DNA from 4 places in the Streptomyces sp. NEAU-174 genome. Region 1 is predicted to be linked to each of the others. Evidence: riboswitches for the same ligand, from Rfam matches in the RefSeq annotation. Region 1 holds a riboswitch; each other region holds the start of a gene.

Region 1 (4,203 bases):
ATGTCGCCTTGCAGAGAACCAGTGTCCGGCGTCGGCAGGCCCTGTTTCGCCAAGGCGGAGACGACCTCGAGAACGATGGGAAGTTTCGAACGCCAGCGACGGTAGATGGCCGCCTTCCCCACCCCGGCCCGGCGCGCCACTCGTTCAATCGACATGCGCCCGTAGCCGACGGTCGCCAGCTCCTCGAAGACCGCCGCGCGGATGGCGTCCGTGACGTTCTCCTGGAGTACCGCGGCGCCCGCGGGGACGCGCCGGGGCTTGGTTGGCTCCTTCTCCATGGCTTGAGCCTACTCGACGGTGGAACGGTTGCGTTCCATCGTCGCCTGCTCTAGGTTACGCAACGACGGAACGCACCCGTTCCGTCGTAAGTGCCGAGGCCAGCCGCAGGGCCGAAAGGTGTCTACGTGAGCCAGCTCCTCGTTCGAGACAGCGAACGAATCCACCCTCCCGAGAATCTCGCGGCCGTGGCAGCCGCCCATGGCCTCACGGTCAGCGGCGCCCGGGTGGGGCTGCGTGAATACGGCCGTCAGCTGTGGGGCCGGCGCCATTTCATCCTGGCCTTTTCGCAGGCGAAGCTCACCGCCCAGTACAGCCAGGCCAAGCTGGGTCAGCTGTGGCAGGTGGTGACCCCGCTGCTCAACGCGGCGGTGTACTTCCTCATCTTCGGCATGCTGCTGAAGAGCAACCGGGGCCTGCCGAACGACGTGTACATTCCGTTCCTGGTGACGGGTGTGTTCGTCTTCACCTTCACCCAGGCGTCCGCCATGGCGGGCGTACGGGCGATCTCCGGGAATCTGGGGCTGGTGCGGGCCCTGCACTTTCCGCGCGCCTCGCTCCCCATCTCGTTCGCGCTCCAGCAGCTCCAGCAGTTGCTGTTCTCGATGATCGTGCTGGCCGTCGTATTGGTGGGCTTCGGTCACTTCCCGGCGCTGGCCTGGCTGTTGATTGTCCCCACGCTGGCCCTGCAATTCGTCTTCAACACCGGCCTGTCGCTGATCGTGGCGCGGCTCGGCGCCAAAACACCGGACCTCGCGCAGCTACTGCCGTTCATTCTGCGTACGTGGATGTATGCCTCGGGCGTGATGTTTCCGCTGGCCCGCACCCTCGAACACGCGGGGGCGAGCGGCTGGATCAGCGACGCCATGCTGGCGAATCCGGCGGCCGTGTATATGGACTTGATGCGCTATGCCCTGATCAACGATTACCCCTCGTCGAACCTGCCGCCGCATGTGTGGGCGCTGGCCCTGGGCTGGGCGGTGCTCTTCGGTGTCGGGGGATTCGTGTACTTCTGGAAGGCAGAGGAGCAGTACGGCCGTGGCTGAGCAGACCCTCGACAAAGGTGCCCAGGCGGAGCGGGCCGAGCAGGCCGCTCGGGCGGCTTCCGCGCCGGCGCGGGTGCCCACCGTCATCGCCGACGACGTCCATATCGTCTACCGGGTCAACGGCGGCCCGAAGGGGAAGGGCAGTGCCACCGCCGCCCTCAGTCGTCTGCTGGGGCGGAAGAGCGCGCCGGGTATGCGTGAGGTGCACGCGGTGCGCGGGGTCACCTTCGTGGCGTACAAGGGTGAGTCGATCGGTCTGATCGGGTCCAATGGGTCGGGGAAGTCGACGCTGCTGAAGGCGGTGGCGGGGCTGCTGCCCACCGAGCGCGGCAAGGTCTACACCCATGGCCAGCCGTCGCTGCTGGGGGTGAACGCGGCTCTGATGAACGACCTGACCGGTGAGCGGAACGTGATCCTGGGCGGTCTGGCGATGGGGATGTCGCGTGAGCAGGTCCGGGAGCGCTACCAGGGCATCGTGGACTTCTCCGGCATCAATGAGAAGGGTGACTTCATCACCCTGCCGATGCGGACGTACTCCTCGGGCATGGCGGCCCGGCTGCGGTTCTCCATCGCCGCGGCCAAGGACCACGATGTGCTGATGATCGACGAGGCGCTGGCCACCGGTGACAGGAAGTTCCAAAAGCGTTCCGAGGCCCGGATCCGGGAGCTCCGTCAGGAAGCCGGCACGGTCTTCCTCGTCAGCCACAACAACAAGTCCATCCGGGACACCTGTGACCGGGTGCTGTGGCTGGAGAAGGGCGAGCTGCTGATGGACGGCCCGACCGACGAGGTCATCAAGGCGTACGAGAAGGAGACCGGCAAGTAGGCCCCGCCTGGCCGCCGCCTGACCAGGACGCCGGCTCGCCAGGCCGGAACGCACTAGCACATTCATGCGAAACTCCGCAGCTCCGACACAAGATATGGGGGCGCGTGCGTCGGCCAACACAAGATGTATGCTCGTCCTCGCTGTCGCCGCAGGGGAATCCGGTGGGAATCCGGAACTGTCCCGCAACGGTGTACGTGTGCGCTCAATTCGGCGTGCCCGTGAGTCCGAGCGCCTGCCGACAGCCCTGTGAACACGTCCCCCGGCCTCGAGGGTTGGGCCGATGGACGCTGCGTGGTGTGCCTGGCGTACGAGGAGTGCGGCACCGGCATGCCCGTACGCGACCGTCGCACCACCCCTCGCGGCCTCGGGCCCGTCCGGAGTTGTGATCCGGACCGGCCCTGACCGAGCGAAGGAGAGCACCTCAGTGACCATCGCGCCCGCCGATCCGGTTTCAGCGCAGGCGGCTTCTCAGGCAGCGGACGACGCGCCCGGGACCGCCCTGCTACGGACGCTGACCGGACTCACCGCCGACCTGCCCGCCACCGACCCCGGCAAGGTCGCGGCCGCCGCCCTGCGCGGCCGTCATCCCGGCTCGGACGAGGCGGAGTTGCGCGGGCTCGCGACCGAGGCGGCGGCCGGACTGATCGCCGAGGAGCCGGAGTACTCACGGCTCGCGGCACGGCTGCTGGCGCTCACCATCACGGAGGAGGCGGCCGGGCAGGGCGCGGTCTCCTTCTCGGCCTCCGTCCGGGTGGGCCACCGCGAGGGCCTGCTCGCCGACTCCACCGCGGAGTTCGCCGCCGCCCACGCCGAGCGGCTGGACGCGCTGGTGGAGCGGGCGCTGGCCGACGGCGCAGACAACCGCTTCGGCTACTTCGGGCTGCGCACCCTCTACAGCCGTTATCTGCTGCGCCACCCGATCACCCGTCAGGTGATCGAGACCCCGCAGCACTTCCTGCTGCGCGTGGCCTGCGGGCTCGCCGAGAACCTCTCGGAGCGTGCGCTGGACGATGTGGCCGAGCTCTACCGGCTGACCAGCACGCTGTCGTATCTGCCCAGCTCCCCCACGCTGTTCAACTCCGGCACCCGGCATCCGCAGATGTCGTCCTGCTATCTGCTGGACTCCCCGCTGGACGAGCTGGACTCGATCTACAACCGCTACCACCAGGTGGCGCGGCTGTCGAAGCACGCGGGCGGCATCGGCCTGTCCTACTCCCGCATCCGGGCCCGCGGTTCGCTGATCCGGGGCACCAACGGGCACTCCAACGGCATCGTGCCGTTCCTTCGCACGCTCGACGCCTCGGTGGCCGCCGTGAACCAGGGCGGCCGGCGCAAGGGCGCGGCCTGTGTCTACCTGGAGACCTGGCACGCGGACCTCGAGGAGTTCCTGGAGCTGCGGGACAACACCGGCGAGGACGCCCGCCGCACCCACAACCTCAACATCGCCCACTGGATCCCGGACGAGTTCATGCGCCGGGTCGAGGCGGACGCCGACTGGTCGCTGTTCTCCCCGGCCGACGCGCCCGATCTGGTGGACCTGTGGGGCGAGGAGTTCGACGCCGCGTACCGCAGGGCCGAGGCCGAGGGGAAGGCGGTCAAGCAGGTCCCGGCGCGCCAGCTGTACGCCCGGATGATGCGCACCCTCGCGCAGACCGGCAACGGCTGGATGACGTTCAAGGACGCCGCCAACCGCACCGCCAACCAGACCGCCGAGCCCGGCCGGGTCGTCCACTCCTCCAACCTCTGCACCGAGATCCTGGAGGTCACGAACGACGGCGAGACCGCCGTGTGCAACCTCGGATCGGTCAACCTCGCCGCGCACCTGGGCGAGGACGGGCAGCTGGACTGGGAGCGCCTGGACGCCACCGTCCACACCGCCGTGACCTTCCTCGACCGCGTGGTGGACATCAACTTCTACCCCACGGAGGAGGCCGGGGCCTCCAACTCCCGCTGGCGCCCGGTGGGTCTGGGCCTCATGGGGCTCCAGGACGTCTTCTTCCGGCTGCGGCTGCCGTTCGACTCGCCCGAGGCCACGGCGCTCTCCACGCGGATCTC
Region 2 (4,203 bases), on a different contig from region 1:
TCGACTTCACGAACGGCTTTCACGACACGGCTAACGCCATGGCCACCACCATCTCCACGGGAGCACTCGGGCCCAGGGTGGCGGTGGCGATGTCGGCCGTCCTCAATCTCGTCGGCGCGTTCCTGTCCGTGGAGGTGGCCAAGACCATCTCCGGCGGGATCATCGACGAGGGATCCGGTATCCAGCCAGAAGTGATCTTCGCGGGACTCGTCGGCGCGATCCTGTGGAATCTGGTGACGTGGCTCGCCGGACTCCCCTCCAGCTCCTCGCACGCCCTGTTCGGCGGTCTGATCGGCGCCACCGTGGTCTCCGTGGGCCTGGACGGGGTCAACGGCGACGCGATCGTCATGAAGGTCCTGATCCCCGCCGTCGCCGCGCCGATCGTGGCCGGCATCGCCACGCTGGCCGCCACCCGGCTCACCTACCGGCTCGGCCGCGACCGCTCCCCCGAGGACACCGCGAAGGGCTACCGCGCGGGGCAGATCGCCTCGGCCGCCCTGGTCTCCCTGGCCCACGGCACCAACGACGCCCAGAAGACGATGGGCGTGATCACCCTGGCGCTGGTCACCGGGAACGTGGTGGCGCCCGACTCCGACCCGCCGCTGTGGGTCATCGTCTCGGCGGGCCTGGCCATCGCGCTCGGCACCTACCTGGGCGGCTGGCGCATCATCCGCACCATGGGCAAGGGCATCACCGACATCCAGCCGCCGCAGGGCTTCGCCGCCCAGACCGGCGCCGCGACCGTCATCCTCGCCTCCTCCCACATCGGCTTCGCGCTGTCCACCACCCAGGTCTGCTCCGGCGCCGTCATGGGCGCGGGTGTCGGCCGCAAGGGCGCCGTGGTGCGCTGGTCGACCGCGGGCCGCATGGTGGTCGCCTGGGTGCTGACCCTGCCGGCCGCCGGTCTGGTGGCGGGCGCCGCCGCGCTCCTCGCCGACCAGGGGAACGCGGGAATCACGGCGGTGGCCGTGCTCGCCGTCCTGGCCTGCGGGGCGATCTGGATGCTGTCGCGCCGCAAGCCCGTGGACCACACCAACGTCAACGAGGTCGGCACCCAGGAGCCGGTGGGCGCCGTCACGGCCGCCCTGCGGTCCGTGGCCCCGCCGCCCGCCGGTGCGGCGAGCGCCGCCCCCGAGGACGACACCTCGGAGCACACCCCCGAGCACACCCCCGAGCAGACCCCCGAGCAGACCCCCACCCCCGCCGCCGCGAGCAGCACCACCCGCTAAGGAGCCAGGAAACATGAGCATCGACTGGGCGGCACTCGGCCAGGTCTTCGGCATCAGCCTCGCGGTGACCGTCGGCATGGTGGGCGTCTTCACCCTGGGCATCGTCGGCACCTCCCGTAAGGCGGCGCCGGAGCAGGGCGGCACGGCCGCCGCCGTGCCCGGGGGCGCGGTGGGCGCCTCCTCGCTCACGCGCACCGGCGCGTACGCCTGCTTCGCGGTGTGCGCCGCGGCCGTGGCATACGGCATCTATCTGATCGTCGCCTGAGGACCCCGCTTCCCCGAACGACCCACCGGCCGCCGGATCGTGGCGCTGACCAGCGCCGACCATCCGGCGGCCGTCCTGTGGGGGGCGGTTGGCTGTGGGGCTCGGCACACTCGGGCGTCATAGGTCATATGCGAGTTGACGGCCATTCGCGGCCCATGGTGGACTTCCCGAGCCAAACGGCGGCAGGAGAGGAAGCCGGTGAGAATCCGGCGCGGTCCCGCCACTGTCACCGGGGAGCACCCTCCCATCGCCTGTATGGGGTCACGGCTCGTCCGTACGGTTCGTCGCGTACGCGGGGCTGGAAGACCGGGAGGGCCGCGGATCCGGGAGCCAGGAGACTCTCACCGCCGGTCACGTCGAACCAGGGCGCGGACCCTGAGTGAGGACATACCGCCATGCCCGGCATCGTCACGCCGCCAGCCCTCCCTGTCCGCCTCGGCTCTTCCGGCCCCTCCGGCCCGTCTGGTTCCGTATCGCCGCGCCGAGGCGTGACGGCGGCCTGACGGATGCCTGCCGACCACGCCTCGTTCACGTGTGGCGCGGCCCTCGGCTTCCTCGGCGACCTCGCCACGGGTGACCCGCGCCGCGGCCATCCGGTGGCCGCGTTCGGGCGCGCCGCCGCGGCCGCCGAGCGCCGGCTGTGGCGCGACCACCGGGGCTACGGGGCCCTGCACACCGCGCTGTGCGCGGGCGGCGCGGCCGCCGGTGCCGCGCTGCTGACCCGCGCCGTACGGGGCCTCGGCAGCCGCCGTGGCGCGGAGGTCGCGCTGACCGCCGCCGCCACCTGGGCCGTGCTGGGCGGCACGAGCCTGGGCCGGGAGGCACGGGCCGTCGGCGGGGCGCTGGCCGCCGGGGACCTCGAGGTCGCCCGGGAGCGGCTGCCGCATCTGTGCGGCCGCGATCCGCAGGCGCTGGACGGGCCGCAGATCGCCCGCGCGGTGGTCGAATCGGTGGCCGAGAACACCTCCGACGCCGTCGTGGGCGCGCTGGTGTGGGGCGCCGTGGGCGGCGTGCCGGGGCTCATAGGATTCCGCGCCGTCAACACCCTGGACGCCATGGTGGGCCACAAGTCGCCGCGCTACCGGCGGTTCGGCTGGGCGGCGGCCCGGCTGGACGATGTGGCCGGCTGGCCCGGTGCGCGCCTTACGGCGGCCCTGGCGACGCTCGCGGGCCCCGATCCGCGCGGTGCGTGGCGCGCCTGGCGGCGCGACGGCGGACGCCATCCGAGCCCCAACGCGGGCCCCGTGGAGGCGTCCTTCGCGGGCGCGCTCGGCGTCCGGCTGGGCGGCACCCTCGCGTACGGCGGCCGGGTCGAGCACCGGCCGGTGCTCAACTCCGGCGGGCGGCCGGTGGAGTCGGCCGACATCGAGCGGGCGATACGGCTGTCGCGGCGCGTCGGCGTGCTGGCGCTCGGGGTGTCCATGGCGGCCCGGCCGGTCCTGAGGGCGTTGACGGGGCGGCCCCGGGCCTTGGGAAGGGGCGGCGGATGAGCGGGATACGCGGTAAGGGCGGCACGGAGGGTTCCGGGGCACGCGGCTCCGGGGCACGCGGCGGGGGGCTGCTCGTCGCGGGCACGACCTCCGACGCGGGCAAGAGCGTGGTGACGGCCGGGATCTGCCGGTGGCTCGCCCGTAAGGGCGTCAGCGTGGCGCCCTTCAAGGCGCAGAACATGTCGCTCAACTCCTTCGTCACCCGGGAGGGGGCGGAGATCGGGCGGGCGCAGGCCATGCAGGCGGCCGCCGCGCGCGTCGAGCCCAGTGCGCTGATGAACCCGGTCCTGCTGAAGCCGGGCGGCGACCGCAGCAGCCAGGTGGTGCTGCTGGGCAAGCCGGTGGGCGAGCTGAGCGCGCGTGGCTACTTCGGCGGGCCCGGGGCCCCCTCACCCGGCGAGAGGGTCTCCACAGGGCGGGAGGCGCTGCTGGGGACCGTCACGGAGTGCCTGGAGGAGCTGCGGCGCACCCATGACGCGGTGATCTGCGAGGGCGCGGGCAGCCCCGCCGAGATCAATCTGCGCCGCACCGACATCGTCAACATGGGTCTTGCGCGCGCCGCCGGGCTTCCGGTCGTGGTGGTCGGGGACATCGACCGCGGTGGTGTCTTCGCGTCCTTCTTCGGCACGACCGCGCTGCTGTCGGCCGCCGATCAACGGCATGTGGCCGCCTACCTGGTGAACAAGTTCCGCGGCGATGCGAGCCTTCTGGAGCCCGGCCTCGAGATGCTGCGCGACCTCACCGGGCGCCCGACCGTCGGGGTGCTCCCGTTCGCCCACGGGCTGGGCATCGACGAGGAGGACGGGCTGCGGGTGTCGCTGCGCGGCGCGGTGCGGGAGAGCGTCGTGGCGCCCCCTTACGGCGCGGACGTCCTGCGGATCGCGGTGGCCGCCGTGCCGCTGATGTCCAACTTCACGGACGTGGACGCGCTGGCGGCAGAGCCGGGCGTGATCGTGCGGTTCGTGGACCGGCCCGAGGAACTGGCCGACGCCGACCTGGTGGTGCTGCCGGGCACCAGGGGCACCGTAAGGGCGCTGGAGTGGCTGCGTGAGCGCGGGCTGGCCGACGCGATCGCCCGGCGGGCCGTCGAGGGCCGTCCGGTGCTGGGCGTCTGCGGCGGCTTCCAGGCGCTCGGGGAGCGCATCGAGGACGAGGTCGAGTCGAAGGCCGGGACGGTCGCCGGGCTCGGGCTGCTGCCGGTGCGGGTGCGGTTCGCGGC
Region 3 (4,203 bases), on a different contig from region 1:
TGGAGTCCCGATCAGTCCGTGGAGTCCCGATCAGTCCGTGGCGCCGGGCTCGGTCCGCTCGGCCGCGAGCAGGTGAATGAGCAGCAGTACGATCCCGGAGATCAGGAAGACGCGCGTGGCAGCTTCCAGGCCGTTCCACGTCTTGGACTGCCACATGGCGAACCACTCACCGCCGATGGCGATGAACCCGGCGCCGAACAGCAGCATGAGCATCAACAGCCCCACGGTGCTGGCCTGACGGGCGCGGTGGACGCTGCCTCCGCGCAGTCCCGCGCCCCACATGGCCGTCGCGGCGATGAGGACGAGGGCGGCGACGCTCTCCCAGACGATGATGGCCACGTAGGCGGTGTCCTGGAGCGCGGTGGACTTGATGGCCCGCCACATCAGGTCGTCGTCCTTGAACGTGGTGTCCATCGCCAGGACATGGCGGACGAATTGCTGATTGGTGTCGAAGTCGGTGATGTTGCCGAAGGCGACAAGCGCGATGTACAGCGCGATCGTCCCGGTGAGCAGCCCCGAGACGGCGGAGTAGGTGCGAGGGGAACGTATTCTGCCGGTTCGCTCGCTCACGATGACTCTGTCTCCCCGTTGTATTCCGTTGATCGGTCATTCCGTTGATCGGACCGAGCCGTAGCGTACAACTGTTTGGCTCAGCGGGCCCGGTGGTGGGGAGACGCAGGTCACATGCGTCCATGTCACAGGGGGCGGGGCCATCTCGTCTCAGGGGTGTAGCCACTGACAACCACGGAGGAGCACACCATGGACGCGCGACTGAACTACTCCGCCAGCCCGACCGCGGGCAAGGTCCTCAAGCCCATCATGGCGGCGGGCAAGGCGGTCAAGGACTCGCCGCTGCCGCCCGCCACGCAGGAGCTGGTGGCGCTGCGCGTGAGCCAGATCAACGGCTGCGCCGTCTGCCTCGACATGCACACCAAGGAGGCGGCCGCGGCCGGTGAGACCGCGGTGCGGCTGCACCTGGTGGCGGCATGGCGGGAGGCCACGGTCTTCACCGACGCCGAGCGCGCCGCGCTGGAGCTGGCGGAAGCGGGGACCCGGATCGCGGACGCGGCCGGTGGCGTCAGCGACGAGATATGGGCGAACGCCGCCAAGCACTACGACGAGGAGCAGCTCACCGCCCTGGTGATCCTGGTCTCGTTCATGAACATGGCGAACCGGCTGAACGCCATCACCCAGCAGCCGGCGGGCGATTACCAGGTCGGGCAGTTCCACTGACCGGTATCGGCAACGGAGGAGTCGGCGTGAGCGAGGTCGAGGAGTTCGAGGAGCTGCGGCCGCTGCTGTTCTCGATCGCCTACCGGATCCTGGGCAGTGTGAGCGAGGCCGAGGACGCGGTGCAGGAAACGTGGCTGCGCTTCGACGGCTCGGCCACCCGGCCCACGTCGACAAAAGCGTATCTGTCGGCCACGGTGACACGCGTCTCGATCGATGTGCTGCGCTCCGCGCGGGTGCGACGGGAGGAGTACGTGGGCCCGTGGTTCCCCGAGCCGCTGCTCAGCGATCCGTATCAGGATCCGGCCCGGGCGGTGGAGCTGGCCGACTCGGTGTCGATGGCGGCGCTGCTGCTCCTGGAGCGGCTCAGCCCGCTGGAGCGGGCGGTGTTCGTGCTGCGGGAGGTGTTCGCCTTCGGGTTCGACGAGATCGCCACGGCGGTGGAGCGGTCGGAGGCGGCGTGCCGGCAGCTGCTGGTACGGGCGCGGCGCCATATGCGGGACGGACGGCCGCGGTTCGCGGCGGACGGGCGGGAGCGGCAGGAGCTGGCCACGCGGTTCTTCGACGCGCTGAAGGACGGTGATGTGGGCGGGCTGCGGAAGCTGCTGGCCGCCGATGTGCGGCTGGTCGGGGACGGCGGCGGCAAGGCCCCGCAGCTGGCCAGGGCCGTCATGGGCGCGGAGAACGTGGCGCGGCTGCTGGGCGGTGTCTTCCCCTGGCTGCTGCGGATCGATGTGTCGTTGGAGCCGCGCGAGGTCAACGGCCAGCCCGGCGCGATCCTCCGCGACCGGGACGGCAAGGTGCTCCACACCCTGGTCCTCGATGTGCTCGACGGGCAGATCCAGACCATTCGCACGGTGGTCAACCCCGACAAGCTCGGCCACCTCGGGCCGGTCGGGGACGCCTGGGCCGTGGACCGCGAGGTGAAGCGGGCACGTCGGCAGCCGAACTGACCGTGGGGCGTGGGCGTTCGGCGCTCTTGGTAGGCTCGTCGGAGCCAGTCGTGCCATATCCGAGGCCAGGGAATCCGGTGTGAATCCGGAGCTGACGCGCAGCGGTGAGGGGGACGGGCGGGGCAGGCGACACCACTGGGAGGAGTCCGTGACGGCCGCGGGGCCGTCGCGAACGAGCACCGGGAAGGGGCCCCGTCCGGACGAGCCCGAGTCCGAAGACCTGCTGGCACCTCCGCGCCCGGTGCGCGGAGGACGACCCAAAGGCCAGGCTCCGCGTACGAGCCCCGACCACCGAGGCTGCCCGTGCTCCGCTCCGCCCGCCGTACCGCGGCGTCCCTGCTCGCCCCCGCCCTGCTGCTCACCGCGTGCGGTGGCTCCGGCCATGACGGCGCGGACGCCGGGAGGCCCGCCGGTTCGGGCTATCCGCGCACGATCGACAACTGCGGCCACAAGGTCACGTTGAAATCCGCCCCGAAGCGGGCCCTGTCGCTCAACCAGGGCAGTACGGAGATCCTGCTCTCGCTCGGGCTCGCCGACCGCATGGCGGCCACCGCCACCTGGACCGACCCGGTGATGAAGGGCCTGGAGAAGGCCAACGCCACGGTGGAGCGCCTGGCGGACAACGCGCCGTCCTTCGAGAAGTCCCTGGACGCCGAACCCGACATCGTCACCGCCTCGTTCGTCTCCACCCTCGGCAGGGGCGGTGTGGCCACCCGCGAGCAGTTCGAGAAGCTGGGCGTGCCCACGTATGTCTCGCCGTCCGACTGCGCGGCGGGCAGGGACACCGACAGCGGTGGCGACGGCTCCCGCGGCAAGCCACTCACCCTCGGTGTCGTCTACGGCGAGATACGCGATCTGGCCCACGCGTTCGGTGTCGAGGAGCGCGGAGAGAGGCTCGTCGCGCGGCTGAAGGAGCGCGCTCACCAGGCCACGGCGGGACTGGACGCCTCCGGTGTCTCCCTCATGTACTGGTTCGCCAACTCCCAGTCGCCCTACCTCGCCGGCTGCTGTGGCGCGCCGGGTGCCATCACCCGGGCCGTCGGGGCGGAGAACGCCTTCTCCGACACCCACGACGAGTGGCCGCAGATCAACTGGGAGACCGTGGCCGACCGCGACCCGGACGTCATCGTCCTCGGCGATCTCACGCGCAGGCAGCAGACCGCGGAGACCGCCGAGGCCAAGATGCGTTTCCTCGAGACCAACGCCGCCACCCGCAACCTCACCGCGGTGAAGAGGAAGCGGTACATCCTGCTGAGCGGGCAGGCCATGAACCCGTCCATCCGTACGGTCGAAGGGGTGGAACAGGTCGCCGCCGGGCTGCGCGACCTCGGGCTCGCCAAGTGAGCGCCGGCCACCTGAGCACGCGCATCCTGCCGCTGCTCGCCGGAGGGCTGGCCGCGCTGCTCGCGTCGGTCGCCTTCGCCGTGACGATCGGCCCGGCCGACATCTCCACGGCCGACGTATGGGCGGCGGTCACCGCCCATCTCGGCCTGGGGGAGAGCACCTTGCCGCCGCTCCGGGACGGCATCGTGTGGAACCTGCGCATGCCGCGCACGTTGCTGGCCGCGGGGTGCGGGGCGGGTCTGGCCCTCTGCGGGGCCGTGATGCAGTCCCTGCTGCGCAATCCGCTGGCCGATCCCTTCGTGCTCGGGGTGTCCTCTGGCGCCTCCACGGGCGCCGTCACCGTGGTCGTGCTCGGCGTGGGCGGCGGGGCCGTGTCCCTGTCGGCGGGCGCGTTCACCGGTGCGCTGGTGTCGTTCGGCCTGGTCCTGGTGCTCAGCCACAGCCTCGGCGGCAGCACCGACCGCGTGGTGCTGTCCGGAGTGGCCGCCATGCAGCTGTTCTCCGCGCTGACCTCGTTCATCGTCCTCACCTCGGCGGACGCCGACACCACCCGGGCCGTGCTGTTCTGGCTCCTCGGCTCGCTCACCGGCGCCGGATGGGGCGATGTGCTGCTGTGCACCGCCGTCCTGGCCGCCGTGCTCGTGGTCTGCCTCGGCCACGCACGCACCCTGGACGC
Region 4 (4,203 bases), on a different contig from region 1:
CGGATGGATATGGGCGGCGTCGCCCGCGAACAGCACGCGGCCCACGCGGTACCGCTCCAGCTGTCGCGTGGCATCGCTGAAGCGCGAGGAGTTCTCCACGGCCCCCAGGGTGGTCTCCTCGCCGTACACCTCCCGCAGCGCGGTGGCGATCTCCTCATGGGTGACCGGGGCGTCGCGGACGGTGTCCACCTGGTCCGCGCGCCCGAAGGTGAAGCGGTAGAGGTCACCCTCGACCGGGATCAGCATGGCCCAGTAGTCGCCCACACGACGGGTCATGGTGCTGATGTGCCCCATCCGCTTCGGCACCAGCGAGGACACCGCGGTCAGCCGGACGTCGGTCAGCACCGCCTGATGGGTCCCGGCCCGCCCGGGAAACGGCAGCTCCAGCAGTTTCCGCACCGTGCTGTGGCCGCCGTCGCACGCCACCAGATAGCGCGCCCGCACCTCAAGACCGCCCGCCGTCACGGCCACGCCGTCCTCGTCCGGCTCGACCTTCGTGACGGCGGCGCCCCGCAGAACCCGGGCGCCCGCGGCGGTCACCCGCTCCTCGAGCACCTCCTCGATCTTCCACTGAGGGATGCCGATCACGCTGTTGTGCCCGGTCCGCCAGGGGGTGCAGTCCAAGGGCACGGGCAGCAGCGCGAAGTTCCCGCCCACCGGGGCACGCTGGATGGCCCGCCGCAGCATCGGCTCCAACAGCCCGCGCGACTCCAGCAGTTCGGCCGTACGGGGCTGGATCGCGCCGCCCTTCACCTGCTCGACGCGCTGGTCCAGCTTCTCCAGCACCAGGGTCTCGACCCCGGCCAGCGCCAGCTCGTACGCCAGCATCAGCCCGGTCGGCCCGGCGCCCGCGATGACGACGTCGGTCGTGCTCACCGTCGTCGTCTCAGTCTTCTCCGTGGACACGGTCACTCCTCCTCGATTTCTCGCCTCGGGCTATATGTATACCAGGTGCAGAAATCCCCTGAGGGCAATTGCTCTGCTACGGTGGTCGGCGTGGACGGCAAGCCAGGGCTACGGGAGCGGAAGAAGCAGCGGACCCACGCGGCGATCTCCGAGGCGGCGATCACGCTCTTCCTCGAACACGGCTTCAACCAGGTCTCGGTGGCCCAGGTGGCCGAGGCGGCCGAGGTGTCCAAGCGCACGCTCTTCGCCTACTTCCCGGCGAAGGAAGATCTCGTGGTGCACCGCCTCGCCGACCACGAGGCCGAAAGCGCCCGCGTCGTACGGGCCCGCCCGCCCCGCACCGCCCCGCTGACCGCACTGCGCGAGCACTTCCTCAAGGGCCTGCGCGAACGGGACCCGATCACCGGGCTCAACGACCATCCCCAGATCCTCAAACTCACCCGGATGATCCTCGACACACCCTCACTGGTGGCCCGGATGGAGCGGTTCAAGGCCGGTGCCGAGCGCGAGCTCGCGCGGGCGCTGCGGGAGACGGCGGACACCCCGGAGCTCACCGCGCGGCTGGCCGCCGTCCAAATCGTCGCCGTCCAGTGGTCACTGGCACAGGACAACACCCAACGCGTGACGTACGGGGAGCCGGCCGACGAGCGCTACGCGGGTGCGGTGGCCGACGCGGAGCACGCGTTCGCGCTGCTGGAGAACGGACTGCGGCAGCTGTCCCCGCGGAAGTGACTCCAGGCGCCCCGCACGGGCGCCTCCGGGGCGTCAGGTGCCGGGACGTGCCCGCCCAACGCGAGAGGGCCCCCGGAAACAGCTCCGCGGGCCCTCATGCGTCTCGGCGTGGTCAGTTCGAGGCGGCCGCCATCGCCCGGCTCTCCTCGGCCTTCGCGGGCTTGGGGTTCAGCAACCGCTCGGCGAGCTCGCCGAAGAGGAGGCCGAAGCCACCCCACAGGATCAGCTGCATGGCGAGGGCGGACAGCCGGAACCGCCACAGGACGGTGGCCGGGAAGTCCGCCGGGACCTCGTTGACGACGGGCAGGAAGGCGAACGCCAGCCCGATGACGACGGCGAAGGCGGCCACCGCGGCGACGGTGGCGTACCAGGTGCCCAGCCTCGGGGCGAGCCGCTTGCCGAGGATGGTGGCCGCGATCGCGAGGAGCACGCTGAGCACCATCATCAGGAAGTACAGCGTCGTCCGCTTGCCGATGGTGTCGCCGTTGCCGACGGCGGGCGGGTTGGCCGGGTACTTCAGGAACGGCACGACGTAGACCGCGAGCAGCGCGCAGCCGGACAGCAGCAGCGCGGTGGCCCGCGGGCCGAAGCGGCCGACGCGGCCGAGGGCGACGCAGTAGGCGAGGGCGGCGATACCGCCGAACGCGACCCCGTAGATCAGCACACCGGTGGCCAGACCGGCGGTGGACTGAAGACTGCGGGAGACGATCTCGACCTCGTGCTCATGCGCGGACGCGTGGGCCTCCTCGAAGCCGATCGCGCGGTCGACGTTCGGCTCGCCGAGGAAATAGGCGGCGATCAGGGCGAGCACACCGGCACCAAGACCGGCGAGCATGCCCCGCACCAACAGGTTTCTCACTGTTGCGGAGTTCATGGGGGTGCGGCGTCCCTCGCCTCCTCAGTGGCAGGGGAAGCCGAGCAGATGGCGGGCGTCATGCACCCACTCATGGACACCCGAGCCGGAGAGGACCGCGGTCGCGCCCTGCTCGGCGCCGACGAAGTACAGCAGGACCAGCATCAGGATGCCGAAGAAGACGGCCCACGGAGCTATCGCCTTCAGCGGCAACGTGGCGGGCAGTTCGGGGGTGGTGGCTGTCGGCTGCGCGACATGCTGCGCCATGGCAGTGGCCTCCTACGGGAGTTCGCGTCCCATCTCGGTGGTGCACAAGACGATGGCTGCGGGTCTGACTCACGGACGTCCCCTTCGGATACGTCCCGTTCACAGTGGCGCGACCGTGCCGGATTCCCACCGGCTTCCGTCAGACCATCGTCGATATCGCACCGACGGTACCGCGTGTGGGATGCCTGGCCAAGACCGGCCACCTGGTGAGACGCCGCCAGAACCCGCACGACCTCACTCGTCGCGGCCGTCATGGGGGCTGTTGGGCGGCAGGAAGTGACCGCGCAGACGGGTCAGCAGTTCGGAGGTCTCCAGCGCGCGCTCGCCCAACTGGGAGGCCACGGCCAGGGCCAGGGCGTCCACGACGGCCAGTGAGCCGAGGGTCTCGCGGGTGGCCCCGGAGGCGGAGAGGGTGGCCAGGAGGGTGACGGCCACCCGGTCGCCGAGCGCCGGGCCGAGGGCGTCCGTGATCAGGACGACCGGGGCGCCCACCTCCTCGGCGTGGTCGATGATGACCTCGATCTCCTTGAAGAGCCGGGCCGGGGCGAAGATCACCACGACGTCGTCCGCCGAGAGCGGCACCAGCGCGTCCGGCAGCCTGAAGCCCATGTCCGCCGTGTGACGGGCCTTGAGCCCCAGCCGGTTGAGCCTCAGCGCGAGGTACTCGGCGACGATGCCGGACGGGCCGGCGCCGAAGGTCATGACCTCCTCGGCGGGCAGCAGCCGCTCCACGGCCGCGGCGAAGGCGTCGGCGCGCAGACCGCGCCGGGTCTCGTGGATGACCTCGGCGGCGTCCTCGAAGACCCGGTCCAGCAGCTCCTCGGTGGATCCGGCCATGTGCTCGACGCGGCTGCGCAGCCGTGCGGAGGGCCGCATCAAGGTGGCGAGGGACCGGGCCACGGCGTGTTTGAGGCCGGTGAAGCCGCTGTAGCCGAGGGCCTTGGCGGTCCGGACCACCGTGGCGTCGCTGGTGCCGGTGAGCGCGCCGAGTTCACTCGCGGAGGAGAAGCCCACCTCCTGCGGATGCTCTCTGAGGAACGCCGCGACCTTCTGCTCGGCGGGCGCGAGCCGCGGCCAGGCGGCCGCCACCCGCTGCTGGAGCGGCGCGCCCTCCGGGATCTCCGCCATGTCCATGGGTTGCCCTCTCTCGACGTGCGTCCGTAGCGCTTGACGTGCGTCCGTAGCGCATCCTACGTTCCTCGCGTCGCATTCACGACAAGTTCGTAGCAGACACTACGGAGCCTTCCATGACCCCTTCCGCTGCCCCGACGCCCGGCCACCGGCCCCGGCCGGGGGCGGTCGACCGACCCCGGTGGCCGGGCGGCGCCCGCTGCGCCGTGCTGCTGAGCTTCGACGTGGACGGCCCGGCGCTGCTGGCCAACCTCGGCCACGCCCCCGACATCTGGCGCTCCCCGCGGCTGTTCTCGCTCGGCGCGTACGGCCCG

The links. A riboswitch is a leader RNA that binds a small molecule or an ion and turns the genes downstream of it on or off. The one in region 1 is predicted to bind cobalamin.
Region 2: linked by a shared signal. The riboswitch ahead of ACT2CW_RS41325 (cobalamin biosynthesis protein) and the one ahead of ACT2CW_RS11785 (ribonucleoside-diphosphate reductase subunit alpha) in region 1 are both predicted to bind cobalamin.
Region 3: linked by a shared signal. The riboswitch ahead of ACT2CW_RS21620 (ABC transporter substrate-binding protein) and the one ahead of ACT2CW_RS11785 (ribonucleoside-diphosphate reductase subunit alpha) in region 1 are both predicted to bind cobalamin.
Region 4: linked by a shared signal. The riboswitch ahead of ACT2CW_RS21830 (CbtB domain-containing protein) and the one ahead of ACT2CW_RS11785 (ribonucleoside-diphosphate reductase subunit alpha) in region 1 are both predicted to bind cobalamin.

The regions. Positions count from the first base shown of each region.
Region 1 covers NZ_JBQTCE010000003.1:536,569-540,771, forward strand. The annotation lists gene ACT2CW_RS11770 (TetR/AcrR family transcriptional regulator) at 1-278, opposite strand, end outside; gene ACT2CW_RS11775 (ABC transporter permease) at 405-1,322, shown strand; gene ACT2CW_RS11780 (ABC transporter ATP-binding protein) at 1,315-2,148, shown strand; adenosylcobalamin-variant (AdoCbl-variant) riboswitch at 2,289-2,390, shown strand; gene ACT2CW_RS11785 (ribonucleoside-diphosphate reductase subunit alpha) at 2,573-4,203, shown strand, end outside.
Region 2 covers NZ_JBQTCE010000020.1:68,183-72,385, forward strand. The annotation lists gene ACT2CW_RS41315 (anion permease) at 1-1,229, shown strand, start outside; gene ACT2CW_RS41320 (hypothetical protein) at 1,243-1,494, shown strand; cobalamin riboswitch at 1,637-1,854, shown strand; gene ACT2CW_RS41325 (cobalamin biosynthesis protein) at 2,001-2,984, shown strand; gene ACT2CW_RS41330 (cobyric acid synthase) at 2,981-4,203, shown strand, end outside.
Region 3 covers NZ_JBQTCE010000007.1:207,284-211,486, reverse strand. The annotation lists gene ACT2CW_RS21635 (DUF2165 domain-containing protein) at 31-570, opposite strand; gene ACT2CW_RS21630 (carboxymuconolactone decarboxylase family protein) at 760-1,233, shown strand; gene ACT2CW_RS21625 (RNA polymerase sigma-70 factor) at 1,260-2,183, shown strand; cobalamin riboswitch at 2,212-2,425, shown strand; gene ACT2CW_RS21620 (ABC transporter substrate-binding protein) at 2,481-3,527, shown strand; gene ACT2CW_RS21615 (FecCD family ABC transporter permease) at 3,539-4,203, shown strand, end outside.
Region 4 covers NZ_JBQTCE010000007.1:249,105-253,307, forward strand. The annotation lists gene ACT2CW_RS21815 (FAD-dependent monooxygenase) at 1-906, opposite strand, end outside; gene ACT2CW_RS21820 (TetR/AcrR family transcriptional regulator) at 988-1,638, shown strand; gene ACT2CW_RS21825 (CbtA family protein) at 1,751-2,512, opposite strand; gene ACT2CW_RS21830 (CbtB domain-containing protein) at 2,537-2,758, opposite strand; cobalamin riboswitch at 2,796-2,922, opposite strand; gene ACT2CW_RS21835 (MurR/RpiR family transcriptional regulator) at 2,993-3,892, opposite strand; gene ACT2CW_RS21840 (polysaccharide deacetylase family protein) at 4,006-4,203, shown strand, end outside.